DNA from 2 places in the Azotobacter armeniacus genome. Region 2 is predicted to be linked to the other one. Evidence: predicted binding sites of a transcription regulator. Region 2 holds the regulator's gene; the other holds the start of a gene.
The links. Region 2 encodes sigma-54, which starts transcription at its own class of promoters, with help from an activator protein. Its sites were predicted from a motif close to ANTGGCATNNANNTTGCTNT; they were not measured.

Region 1 (6,598 bases), on a different contig from region 2:
TCTGCATCTGGAACGGGCCGTCGACGTCCACCTTGGGCGCCGGCACATGGTCGAGGATGGCCTGGAACAGCGCATCCATGTTGTCGTCCATCGCCTCGTGGTCGAGACCGGCGATGCCGTTGAGGGCGCTGGCATAGACGATCGGGAAGTCGAGCTGCTCCTCGGTGGCGCCGAGGTTGTCGAACAGATCAAAGATCTGGTCGATCACCCAGTCCGGACGCGCGCCGGGACGGTCGATCTTGTTGACCACGACAATCGGACGCAGGCCGGCCTTGAACGCTTTCTGGGTCACGAAGCGGGTCTGCGGCATGGGGCCGTCCTGGGCGTCGACCACCAGCAGCACGGAATCGACCATCGACATCACGCGCTCCACCTCGCCGCCAAAGTCGGCGTGGCCGGGGGTGTCGACGATGTTGATGTGGTGGCCGTTCCACTCGATGGCGGTGTTCTTGGCCAGAATGGTGATGCCGCGCTCTTTTTCCTGGTCGTTGGAGTCCATCACCCGCTCGCTTTCCGCCTCTTTGCGGTCGAGGGTGCCGGAGAGCTTCAGCAGCTTGTCCACCAGGGTGGTCTTGCCATGGTCGACGTGGGCGATGATGGCGATGTTGCGGAGATTTTCGATCACAGGTTCTATCTCTATGAAAGCTTCAAGCTGAAGGCTGGAAGCTGGAAGCAGGAAAGTTGGCTGGGGTGTCCAGCCGCGACGTCCCAGGCTGTTATCGGTCGGGAGGGCGGTGGCGGATACTGCCACCCAGCAGCCCTGGCTGTTTAAGCCGGACGATAAACGCGCACATTGGCATGCCCCTCACTCAGCAGATGATGAGCATGCAGGCGACTCATGACACCCTTGTCGCAATAAAGGAGATACTGGCGGTTGGCGGCCAGCTCCTTGAAGCGGCTGTTCAGCGCGTAGAAGGGCAGCGCCTGCACCTCGATGCCGGGCAAATCCAGCGGCTCGTCCTCGGCCATATCCGGATGGCGGATGTCGAGGACGATCTGCCCGGACAGGGCCTCGCGGACCTCCTCCACGCGGACCTCCTCGCCGAGCTCGTCGATCACCCGGTCGATCGGCACCAGGCGGGCGCGCTCCAGGGCACGCTCGAGGATCGCCATATCGAACTGGCGCTCCTCGTACTCGATACGCTCGCGCTTGGCACGGGTGGTCGGGTTCACCGAGATCACCCCGCAGTATTCGGGCATGTGCCGGGCGAAGTCGGCGGTGCCAATGCGTGTTGCGGTGTCGATGATGTCCTGCTTGTGGCTGACGATCAGCGGGCGCAGCACCAGCATGTCAGTGGCCGCGTCGATCACCGAGAGGTTCGGCAGAGTCTGGCTGGACACTTGGGAGATCGCCTCGCCAGTGACCAGCGCGTCGATCTTCAGGCGCCCGGCGATGCGCGTGGCGGCGCGCAGCATCATGCGCTTCAACACCACGCCCATCTGGCTGTTGTCGACCTTGCCGAGGATCTCGCCGACCACCTCCTCGAAGGGCACGCTGACGAACAGCACGCGCTGCGAGCTGCCGTACTTCTGCCAGAGATAGTGGGCGACTTCCATCACCCCCAGCTCGTGGGCGCGGCCGCCGAGGTTGAAGAAGCAGAAATGGCTGAGCAGGCCGCGGCGCATCATCTGGAACGCCGCCACGGTGGAGTCGAAGCCGCCGGACATCAGCACCAGGGTCTGCTCCAGGGCGCCCAGCGGATAGCCGCCGATGCTGTCGTGCTGGCGATGGACGACGAACAGGCGCTGATCACGGATCTCCATGCGCACCTCCACTTCCGGCGCGGTCAGCGAGACGCCCGTGGCGCCGCACTGCTGGCGCAGGCAGCCGCCGACATAGCGCTCCACCTCCATCGAGGTGAAAGGGTGCTTGCCGGCGCGCTTGCAGCGCACGGCGAAGATCCGCCCGGGCAGCTGCGCGGCGTAGTGGCGCTTGCACTTCTCCAGGATGTCGTCGAAGTCGCCCAGGGGGTACTCGTGCACCTCGAGGAAGTGGGCGATGCCGGGCGTGCATGCCAGCCGCTCGACCATCTCGCGCAGGGTCCGCTGGTCCTCGACCGCGGTCTCCACCTCGAGGTTGTCCCATACGCCGCTCACCGCCAGATCCGGATCGAGGTCGCGCAGCACGGTGCGGATGTTCTTCGCTAGCTGGCGAATGAAACGCTTGCGCACCGGCGGGCTCTTGATGGTGATTTCCGGGAAAACCTTGACGATGAGTTTCATGGAAGCAGCACGGGCCGGTCAGGCAAAAAGGGGGCGCGATTATAGCGGATTCTGCTCAAGACTTGATCAACTATCGAAAGACTGGCGCATGCGCACCAAAACGAAGCAAAACTCCTGATCGAGGCACATAAAAAGAGCGAAACTTTCCGCCAGAATAGCCGGCACCGCCGCGGCAGTTCTGGCGAAGAGCCTTTCCGCCCACGAGGCATTGGCATTAAACTTGCTCCCTTGTGGCGCGACTTGCCTTGGCGGATGATCGCCGCCCGCTTTTACTCGAATTCCCGAGGACCTTTTCTGGTCCTCTCCACCAGGAGGACAACATGTCGAAGTCGCTTCAACTGATCAAAGAACATGACGTGAAGTGGATTGATCTGCGCTTCACCGATACCAAAGGCAAGCAGCAGCACGTAACCATGCCGGCGCGTGACGTGGACGACGACTTCTTCGAATACGGCAAGATGTTCGACGGCTCCTCCATCGCCGGCTGGAAAGGCATCGAAGCCTCCGACATGATCCTGATGCCGGACGACGGCACCGCCGTGCTGGATCCGTTCACCGAAGAGCCGACCCTGATCATCGTCTGCGACATCATCGAGCCTTCCACCATGCAGGGCTATGACCGCGACCCGCGCGCCATTGCCCGTCGTGCCGAGGAATACCTGAAGTCCACCGGTATCGGCGACAGCGCCTTCTTCGGTCCGGAGCCCGAGTTCTTCATCTTCGACGAAGTGAAGTTCAAGTCCGACATTTCCGGTTCCATGTTCAGGATCTTCTCCGAGCAGGCTGCCTGGAACACCGATGCCACCATCGAAAGCGGCAACAAGGGCCACCGTCCGGGCGTCAAGGGCGGTTACTTCCCGGTTCCGCCGGTCGACCACGACCACGAAATCCGCACCGCCATGTGCAACGCCCTGGAAGAGATGGGCCTGAAGGTCGAAGTGCACCACCACGAAGTGGCTACCGCCGGCCAGAACGAGATCGGCGTCAGCTTCAACACCCTGGTGGCCAAGGCCGACGAAGTGCAGACCCTGAAATACTGCGTGCATAATGTCGCCGATGCCTACGGCAAGACCGTGACTTTCATGCCGAAGCCCCTGTACGGCGACAATGGCTCGGGCATGCACGTGCACATGTCCATCGCCAAGGAAGGGAAGAACACCTTCGCCGGCGAAGGCTATGCCGGCCTGTCCGAGACCGCCCTGTACTTCATCGGCGGCATCATCAAGCACGGCAAGGCGCTGAACGGCTTCACCAACCCGTCGACCAACTCCTACAAGCGTCTGGTCCCGGGCTTCGAAGCGCCGGTAATGCTGGCCTACTCCGCCCGCAACCGCTCCGCCTCCATCCGCATCCCCTACGTCAACAGCCCGAAGGCCCGCCGCATCGAGGCGCGCTTCCCGGATCCGGCAGCCAACCCCTACCTGGCTTTCGCCGCCCTGCTGATGGCCGGCCTGGACGGCATCCAGAACAAGATCCACCCCGGCGATGCCGCCGACAAGAACCTGTATGACCTGCCGCCGGAAGAGGCCAAGGAAATCCCGCAGGTCTGCGGCAGCCTGAAGGAAGCCCTGGAAGAGCTGGACAAGGGCCGTGCCTTCCTGACCAAGGGCGGCGTCTTCAGCGACGACTTCATCGATGCCTACATCGAGCTGAAGAGCGAAGAGGAAATCAAGGTGCGCACCTTCGTGCACCCGCTGGAATACGACCTGTACTACAGCGTCTAAGAGCCAGTTTCAGGATCTGGCGAGCTAAGGCCAGGCAAGGCGAAATCGGATGAGAAAGCGCAGTTTACGCGTGGTAAATGAGCATGACTCGCTCCGCTCGCCCCTTCGGGGCCGCACTGAAGTGCGTTAGCCGCAAGCGGCTTCCAAACCCGATTTCAACGCAGCATAGCCGACGCGCAGCAGATCATGAGCAGGCTCTAAGCCAGCCGGCAAGATAGAAAGGCCTCCCTCGGGAGGCCTTTCTTTTTTTGGGTGATCGCCGTAACGCTCCGGCATGCCCGGACTTGCCAGCCCGCCGTCGCGATGCAAGGCTTCATCCAACGACTTTCGCGGGAGCCCTCCCATGCGCAGCGCATTGCCCGGCCTGCTTCTGCTGCTGGCCCTTCCGGCCGGCGCGGAGATCTATAAATACCTCGACGCCAACGGCAATCCGGTCTTCAGCAGCCAGCCGCCCGAAGGCGTGGCCGCAGAAAAGGTCGAACTGCCGGCGCCCAGCATCGTCGCACCGCCGCCCCCCAGCCAGCCGGAAGCGGCCAAGCGCAAGGAGCAGCCTGGAGAGATCCGCTATACCCGCCTCGAGCTGACCGGCATCCCGGACGGCGAGTCCCTGCGCGCCAACAATGGAAGCTTCAGCGTCGACGTGGCCATCGAACCCAAGCTGCGCCCCGGCCACAGCCTGCGCTTGCTGCTGGACGGCCAGCCCTACGGCCAGCCCAGCCAAACGACCCGCCTGGAACTGGTCAACATCGACCGCGGCGAACACAGCCTCGCAGTGGAGGTGCTCGCGGACGACCGCTCCCTTCAGCAGAGCGCTCCGCTCCAGTTCACCGTCCAGCGCACCCACCGACGCAGATAGACGGCACCCATGCGCATCCTGCCCCTCTGCCTGGCCCTGCTCGCCTTCCCGGCGGCGGCCGAGATCTATAGCTACGTCGATGCACAGGGCAACCGGGTCTTCACCGACCAGCCGCAGGGCGGCGCGCTGACGGTAACGGCCGCCAGCGCGCCCGGCCTGTACCCCGGCCATCGCTACCGGCTGCGGCTCGATGGCGCAGCGGCCGGGCCGGACGGACTGCAAGCGGTCTTCGCCCTGAACGGACTGGAGCGCGGCAGCCATCGGCTGGTCGTGGAAATCCTCGATGCCGACGGCCGCACTCTGGAGCACAGCCCCGAGCAGGCCGTGCACCTGAAGCCCCCGTCGTGATCCAAAAGCGCTTGGCCAGGCCCTGCCAGATCGCCGATTACGGCGTGCGCCCGGAATGCCTGCTGAAGGACACGCCGGTGCAGAAGTGGGATATCCCCTACGTGCCTTTCCTATGATTTCCGCCCCGTTTTAGGGCGCCTCCCAATATGCTCTCCTATACTGTCCCCATATTGGGTCACCTCTTTATCCATGGACGCGCCAAAAGCCGGCACAGAGCACGCTTTCGCGCCCTTTCCGAACATTCGGTTCATTTCTTGCATTTGCCGATCCAATACCGGAGCCTTGGTAGACCAGCCAATGCCTAACAATGAAAACCTGCACCGACTGCTGCTGGACAACCTGACCACCGCCACCATCCTGCTCGACGGCGAGCTGCGCCTGGAGTACATGAACCCCGCGGCGGAAATGCTGCTGGCAGTCAGCGGCCAGCGCAGTCACGGACAATTCATCAGCGAACTCTTCACCGAGTCCCCCGAAGCCCTGATCTCCCTGCGCCAGGCCGTGGCGGAGGCACACCCGTTCACCAAGCGCGAAGCCCTACTGACCTCGCTGACCGGCAGGACCCAGACGGTGGACTACGCAGTGACGCCGGTCATCAGCCACGGTCAGACGCTGCTGCTGCTGGAGGTCTATCCACGCGACCGACTGCTGCGGATCACCAAGGAGGAGGCCCAGCTGTCCAAGCAGGAAACCACCAAGCTGCTGGTGCGCGGCCTCGCCCACGAGATCAAGAACCCGCTCGGCGGCATCCGCGGCGCGGCACAGCTGCTCGCCCGCGAACTGCCGGACGAGACACTGAAGGACTACACCAACGTCATCATCGAAGAGGCCGACCGCCTGCGCAATCTGGTGGACCGCATGCTCGGCTCGAACAAGCTGCCGTCCCTGGCGATGACCAACATCCATGAGGTGCTGGAACGGGTCTGCAGCCTGGTGATGGCGGAAAGCGAGGGACGCATCGTGCTGGTGCGCGACTATGACCCGAGCATCCCGGAAGTGCTGATCGACCGTGAGCAGATGATCCAGGCGGTGCTCAACATCGTACGCAACGCCATGCAGGCCCTCACCGGCCAGAACGATCTGCGCCTCGGTCGCATCTACCTGCGCACCCGCACCCGGCGCCAGTTCACCATCGGCCACGTTCGCCATCGCCTGGTGTGCAGGGTGGAAATCATCGACAACGGCCCCGGCATTCCTGCCGAGCTACAGGAAACCATGTTCTATCCCATGGTCAGTGGTCGCCCGGACGGTACCGGGCTGGGCCTGGCCATCACCCAGAACATCATCAGCCAGCACCAGGGCCTGATCGAGTGCGAAAGCCACCCCGGCCACACCCGCTTCTCGATCTACCTGCCGCTGGATCTAGGAGCCTCACCCTTATGAGCCGAAGCGAAACCGTGTGGATCGTCGACGACGACCGCTCCATCCGTTGGGTCCTGGAAAAGGC
Region 2 (6,598 bases):
ACCATCCGCCTGGAAATCGAGGCCATCGAGGCACTTCTTGCACGCATCGACGATGATTTTGCCATAGCCTGCAAGCTGATCTTCGATTGCAAAGGACGGGTCGTGGTCGTCGGCATGGGCAAGTCCGGCCACATCGGGCGCAAAATCGCCGCCACTCTGGCGAGCACCGGCACACCGGCATTTTTCGTCCACCCCGGCGAGGCCAGCCACGGCGACATGGGCATGATCACTCGTGACGACCTGGTTCTGGCCCTGTCCAACTCTGGCTCCACTGCGGAAATTATCACCCTGCTACCACTGATCCAGCGCCTCGGCATCACCCTGATCAGCATGACCGGCAACCCCGACTCGCCACTGGCGGAGGCAGCCACTGTCAATCTCGACACGAGCGTCAGCCAAGAAGCCTGCCCACTCAACCTGGCACCCACTTCATCCACCACCACCACCCTGGTGCTCGGCGACGCACTGGCTATCGCCCTGCTCGAGGCACGCGGCTTTACCGCCGAGGACTTCGCCTTCTCCCACCCTGGTGGCGCTCTCGGCCGCCGCCTGCTGCTGAAGGTGGAAAATATCATGCACGTCGGCGATAGCCTGCCCTGCGTGCACCGCGGCACCACGCTGCGCGATGCATTGCTGGAGATGACCCGCAAGGGCCTAGGCATGACCGTGGTGCTCGAGGCCGACGGACGCCTGGCCGGCGTCTTCACCGACGGCGACTTGCGCCGCACCCTCGACCGCAACGTCGACGTACGCCAAACCACTATTGACGAGGTGATGACCCCTCACGGCAAAACCGCCCGCGCCGAGATGCTCGCCGCCCAAGCCCTGAAGATCATGGAGGATCATAAGATCAACGCCCTGGTGGTAATCGACGATGCCGACCGGCCGGTCGGTGCACTGAACATGCATGATCTACTGCGGGCGGGGGTGCTATAGAATGAACCAAGAGCTGCTGCAGCGAGCAAGGGCCATCCGCCTGGCGATCTTCGATGTCGATGGCGTTCTCACCGACGGCCGCCTGTACTTTCTGACCGATGGCAGCGAATTCAAGACCTTCAATACCCTTGACGGCCACGGCATCAAGATGCTGATCAACTCCGGCGTATGCACCGCCATCATCAGCGGCCGCACCACACCGGTGATCGAGCGCCGCGCCCGGAATCTGGGCATCCAGCACCTCTACCAGGGTCGCGAGGACAAGCTAGTCGTACTGGACGAACTCCTCACCGAGCTGGGCCTCGGCTACGAGCAGGTCGCCTACCTCGGTGACGATCTGCCCGACCTGCCGGTCATCCGCCGCGTCGGCCTGGGCATGGCCGTGGCCAGCGCAGACGGTTTTGTTCGTCGGCACGCCCATGGCATCACCCAGGCACGAGGCGGTGAAGGTGCGGCCCGCGAATTCTGCGAATTGATCCTGCAGGCCCAGGGCAACCTCGAAGCCGCCCAGAACGCTTATCTGTAGAGGCTATCATGCTGCGCAAACTCCGCTTCCCCCTGATCCTGGCCGCCCTGGCCGCCCTGCTGGCGGCGGTGGGCTACTGGAACATCCGCCCGGCAAGCTTCATGGACAGACTAGCCATCACCCCTGATGACAGTGCCATCGACTTCTACGCGACCAATGCCCATACGCTGCAATACCAAACCGAAGGCAAGCTGCACTACGAGCTGACCGCCGACAAGGTGGAACACCTCAAGGCCAGCGAGATCACCCTGCTCACCCAGCCCGACTTGCTGGCATTCCGCGGCACCCCCACCCCCTGGCATGTACGCAGCGAACGCGGCGAGGTCAGCCCCCAAGGCGATCAAGTTGAATTGATTGACGCGGTAAGGGTCGAGCGCACCGACACCCAGGGTCGCCCGCTCATCCTCACCACCAGCCGCCTGAGCGTGTTCCCGGAGAGGGAATATGCCGAGACTCAGCAACCCGTTAAGATCGAAGCGGCCAATGGGGTGACCACGGCTGTCGGGATGAAAGCGTATTTGGATGACAGCAGGATGCACCTGCTGTCCAGAGTAAGAGGCCAGCATGAGGTTCGCTAACCGTTTCTCCCACCGGGCTCTCCCTCTTCTGCTCAGCCTGTGCTCCTGTCTGGGCGCCGCGAGTGCCTGGGCCCTCCCCTCTGATCGCGAGCAGCCGATCCGCGTCCAGGCCGACAGCGCCGAACTCGACGACAAACAAGGTGTTGCGGTCTACCACGGCGATGTGGTCATCACCCAGGGCACACTGAAGATCACCGGCAACAAGGTCACTATCACCCAGGATGACAACGGCGAGATCAAGGTCTTCACCTCGGTCGGCAATCCTGCCTACTACGAGCAGAAGCCGGCCCCCGACAAAAACATCGTCAAAGCTTATGGCCAGACCATTCAGTACTTCGCGGAAAACGAACGCATCGTATTGATCGATAAAGCCCGGGTAATTCAGGACGGCAACACCTTCGAGGGCGAGAAGATCGTCTACGACACTCAGCGACAGATCGTCAACGCCGGCCGTGCCACCGGAATCAAGATATCCAGCCCGAAACCACGGATAGACATGGTCATCCAACCGAAAAAGAAACAGCAATCAGGACAGACACAGTAATGGCCACCCTCAAGGCTCAGCATCTGGCCAAGAGCTACAAGGGCCGCCAGGTCGTCCGCGACGTCAGCCTCTCCATCGAGAGCGGCCAGATCGTCGGCCTGCTCGGCCCCAACGGGGCCGGCAAGACCACCTGCTTCTACATGATCGTCGGCTTGGTCCGTGCCGACCAGGGGCGCATCCTGATCGATCAGGATGATGTCACCCACCGACCCATGCACGGCCGCGCCCGGGCCGGTATCGGCTACTTGCCCCAGGAAGCCTCGATCTTCCGCAAGCTTACGGTGGCCGATAACATCATGGCGATCCTCGAAACCCGTAAGGATCTAGACGGAGAAGGCCGCCGCCAGGCGGCGGAGGCCCTACTGCAGGAATTCCACATCAGCCATATCCGCGACAGCCTCGGCATGAGCCTCTCGGGCGGCGAACGGCGCCGGGTCGAAATTGCCCGCGCTCTGGCCAGCACGCCGAAGTTCATCCTGCTCGACGAGCCCTTTGCCGGCGTCGACCCGATCTCGGTGAATGATATCAAGCAGATTATCCATCACCTGAAAAACAAGGGCATCGGCATCCTGATCACCGACCATAACGTGCGTGAGACGCTGGACATCTGCGAAACCGCCTACATTGTCAACGATGGGCAGCTGATAGCCGAAGGCGATGCCGAGGCCATCCTCACCAACAAACTGGTGCAGGAAGTCTATCTCGGCCACGAATTCCGGCTATGAGGCGCCCTATTGAATGGGATAGACCAGTCAAATTCCGTTATAATCAGGCATAAAATTTGCTTTAAGAAGGCGCATCGTCGCCTCGTAGTGATTGACGCGAATGCTTCGGCAAATATGGTGCTTCCTATAATATGAAACCATCGCTAGTCCTTAAGATGGGTCAGCAGCTGACGATGACCCCACAGCTGCAACAGGCCATCCGTCTGCTCCAACTATCGACCCTGGATCTTCAGCAGGAAATCCAGGAGGCCCTCGACTCCAACCCCATGCTGGAACGTCAGGAAGAAGCTGAGGACTACGACAGCCCGGATACGCTGGCCGAACATGGCGACCAGTCAGCGGATGCCGCACAAGGCTCCTATCAGGAGAGCTACGAGAGCTCATCCGCCAGCGAGGACGGCGGCAACCTGGAGGATGGCGACTGGCACGAGCGCATCCCCAGCGAGCTGCCGGTGGATACCGCCTGGGAAGACATCTACCAGACCAGCGCCAGCAGCCTGCCGAGCAGCGACGACGATGACGAGTGGGATTTCACCACCCGTACCTCTACGGGCGAAAGCCTGCAGAGCCACCTATTCTGGCAGCTCAACCTGGCCCCGATGTCGGACACCGACCGCCTGATCGCTGTCACCCTGATCGACAGCATCAACAGCGACGGCTATCTGGAAGCCTCGCTGGAGGAAATCCTCGCCTCCCTGGACCCGGAGATGGGCATCGAACTCGACGAAATGGAAATGGTGCTACGCCGCATCCAGCAGTTCGAGCCGGCAGGCGTCGCCGCACGCGATCTCAGAGAATCGCTGCTACTGCAGCTGCGCCAGCTGCCGGCCGACACTCCCTGGCTGGAAGAGGCGCAACGGCTGGCCGGGAGCTATCTCGACCTGCTCGGCAACCGCGACTTCACCCAACTGATGCGGCGCATGAAGCTCAAGGAGGAGGAGCTGCGCCCGGTGATCGAACTGATTCAGAGCCTCAACCCACGCCCCGGCGCACAGATCGAGGCGGGCGAGCCCGAATACGTGGTGCCCGACGTCATCGTACGCAAGCACAATGATCGATGGCTGGTGGAGCTCAACCAGGAAGCAGTGCCGCGCCTGCGCATCAACCCCCATTACGCCGGCTTCATCAGACGTGCAGATGCCAGCGCCGACAACACCTTCATGCGCAACCAGCTGCAGGAAGCGCGCTGGTTCATCAAGAGCCTGCAGAGCCGCAACGAGACCTTGATGAAGGTATCCACGCAGATCGTCGAACACCAGCGGGGCTTCCTCGACTATGGTGAAGAAGCCATGAAACCGCTGGTGCTGCATGACATCGCCGAAGCCGTTGGCATGCACGAATCGACTATCTCCCGGGTCACTACCCAGAAGTACATGCATACTCCGCGCGGCATCTACGAGCTGAAGTATTTCTTCTCAAGCCACGTCAGCACCGCTGAGGGCGGTGAGTGCTCGTCCACCGCCATCCGCGCCATCATCAAAAAACTAGTTGCCGCGGAAAATCCGAAAAAGCCATTGAGCGACAGCAAGATCGCTGGTTTACTGGAAGAACAGGGCATACAGGTGGCTCGCCGCACAGTCGCCAAATACCGGGAATCGCTCAGTATTGCGCCTTCCAGCGAACGCAAGCGACTCATGTAACGGGATCGAGCCGAGCCATCGATACAGCAGCAGCCCTTCAGCGGCTAGTCGAAGCAGCGTATACCGGTAGCAGGCCCGTCAGCCTGCGTTAAAACAGAAATAAGGAGAAAGCGGTATGCAAGTCAACATCAGTGGACATCAGCTGGATGTGACCGACGCCCTACGTAACTATGTCGAGGAGAAGATCAGCCGGCTCGAACGCCACTTCGATCGCATCACCAATGTTCAGGTGATCATGACAGTCGAAAAGCTCAAGCAGAAGATCGAAGCAACCCTGCATGTCTCCGGTGCCGAAGTAGTCGCTAATGCCGAGCATGAAGACATGTACGCCGCCATCGACCTGCTCGTCGACAAGCTTGACCGTCAACTGATCAAGCACAAGGAAAAGCAGATTGAACGCCAGCAGGGCGCTACGGCCCGCTGACTCCTCCGCCCTATGATCAGACTCGAAGACATCCTGACTCCCGGCCGCTCCCTGGTGAACGTGCCGGGGGGCAGCAAGAAGCGCGCTCTCGAATACATCGCCAATCTGGTCGCTCGCGAGATGCCCGACCTGGATCAGCAGACCATTTTCGAGAGCCTGATTGCCCGTGAAAAGCTGGGTTCGACTGGCTTTGGCAATGGCATCGCCATCCCCCATTGCCGTCTTCCCGGTTGCCCCGCCCCGATCAGCGCCCTGCTGCGGCTGGACGCTCCGATCGATTTCGATGCGATCGACGGCATTCCGGTCGACCTGCTATTCGTCCTGCTGGTTCCGGAAGCCGCCACCGACGAACATCTGCAATTGCTTCGCCAGATCGCTAGCATGCTCGATCGCAGCGAGGTACGCGAGCGTCTGCGCCAGGTCGAGAGCAACGAAGCCCTTTACCAGGTCGTGGCGGACGCCCAGAAGGGCCAGTAGGATTCCGTCCAGGAGTACGGAGGTTCGTCGACTGTGAACGAGCAATTGGCAGCCCGGCTTTCGGTAATCACTCCTGGCGACGGAAAACTCTTATCATGCGCGTGATTATCGTCAGCGGCCGCTCCGGTTCGGGCAAAAGCACCGCCCTCGATATCCTGGAAGACAACGGCTTCTTCTGCATCGACAACTTGCCGGCCATCCTGCTCCCCGAACTGGCCGAACGGGCGCTGCTGCATACCGAACTGATCCAGCCCCAGGTCGCGGTATCTATTGACGCACGCAACCTGCCCAGCCAGCTGAAACGCTTCCCCGAACTGCTGACAGAGGTGCGCACCCGCTATATCCTCTGCGACCTGCTCTATCTGGACGCCGATGACGAAACCCTACTCAAGCGCTTCTCGGAAACCCGCCGACGCCATCCGCTGACCAACGAGAACCGTTCGCTGGCCGAAGCGATCTGCTACGAAAGCCGGCTACTCGCTCCGATCAAGGATCTGGCCGACCTCAAGATCGACACCACCCACCTCAACCTCTACCAGCTGCGCGACACGCTCAAGCTGCGCCTGCTGAACAAGCCTGAACCGGGAACGGCCTTTCTGTTCGAATCCTTTGGCTTCAAGCGGGGGATGCCGGTGGATGCAGATCTGGTGTTCGATGTGCGCTGCCTGCCCAATCCGTACTGGAAGCCGGATCTACGCAATTTTTCCGGATTGGATCAACCGGTCGCCGACTACCTTGCCGCTCAGCC

Region 1: a site for sigma-54 is predicted at 2,431-2,450, ahead of glnA (glutamine synthetase family protein). Genes of this name have one in related genera too.

The regions. Positions count from the first base shown of each region.
Region 1 covers NZ_BAAGYK010000043.1:2,809-9,406, reverse strand. Annotated here, with positions in the region: gene typA (GTP-binding protein TypA/BipA) at 1-625, opposite strand, end outside; gene thiI (tRNA sulfurtransferase) at 769-2,223, opposite strand; gene glnA (glutamine synthetase family protein) at 2,544-3,947, shown strand; gene ACYVD0_RS09740 (DUF4124 domain-containing protein) at 4,291-4,803, shown strand; partial or broken gene ACYVD0_RS09735 (DUF4124 domain-containing protein) at 4,813-5,267, shown strand; gene glnL (two-component system sensor histidine kinase NtrB) at 5,449-6,534, shown strand; gene ntrC (nitrogen regulation protein NR(I)) at 6,531-6,598, shown strand, end outside.
Region 2 covers NZ_BAAGYK010000003.1:47,479-54,076, forward strand. Annotated here, with positions in the region: gene ACYVD0_RS00730 (KpsF/GutQ family sugar-phosphate isomerase) at 1-936, shown strand, start outside; gene ACYVD0_RS00735 (KdsC family phosphatase) at 938-1,462, shown strand; gene lptC (LPS export ABC transporter periplasmic protein LptC) at 1,471-2,040, shown strand; gene lptA (lipopolysaccharide transport periplasmic protein LptA) at 2,027-2,584, shown strand; gene lptB (LPS export ABC transporter ATP-binding protein) at 2,584-3,309, shown strand; gene ACYVD0_RS00755 (RNA polymerase factor sigma-54) at 3,441-4,949, shown strand; gene hpf (ribosome-associated translation inhibitor RaiA) at 5,065-5,373, shown strand; gene ptsN (PTS IIA-like nitrogen regulatory protein PtsN) at 5,386-5,850, shown strand; gene rapZ (RapZ family nucleotide-binding protein) at 5,946-6,598, shown strand, end outside.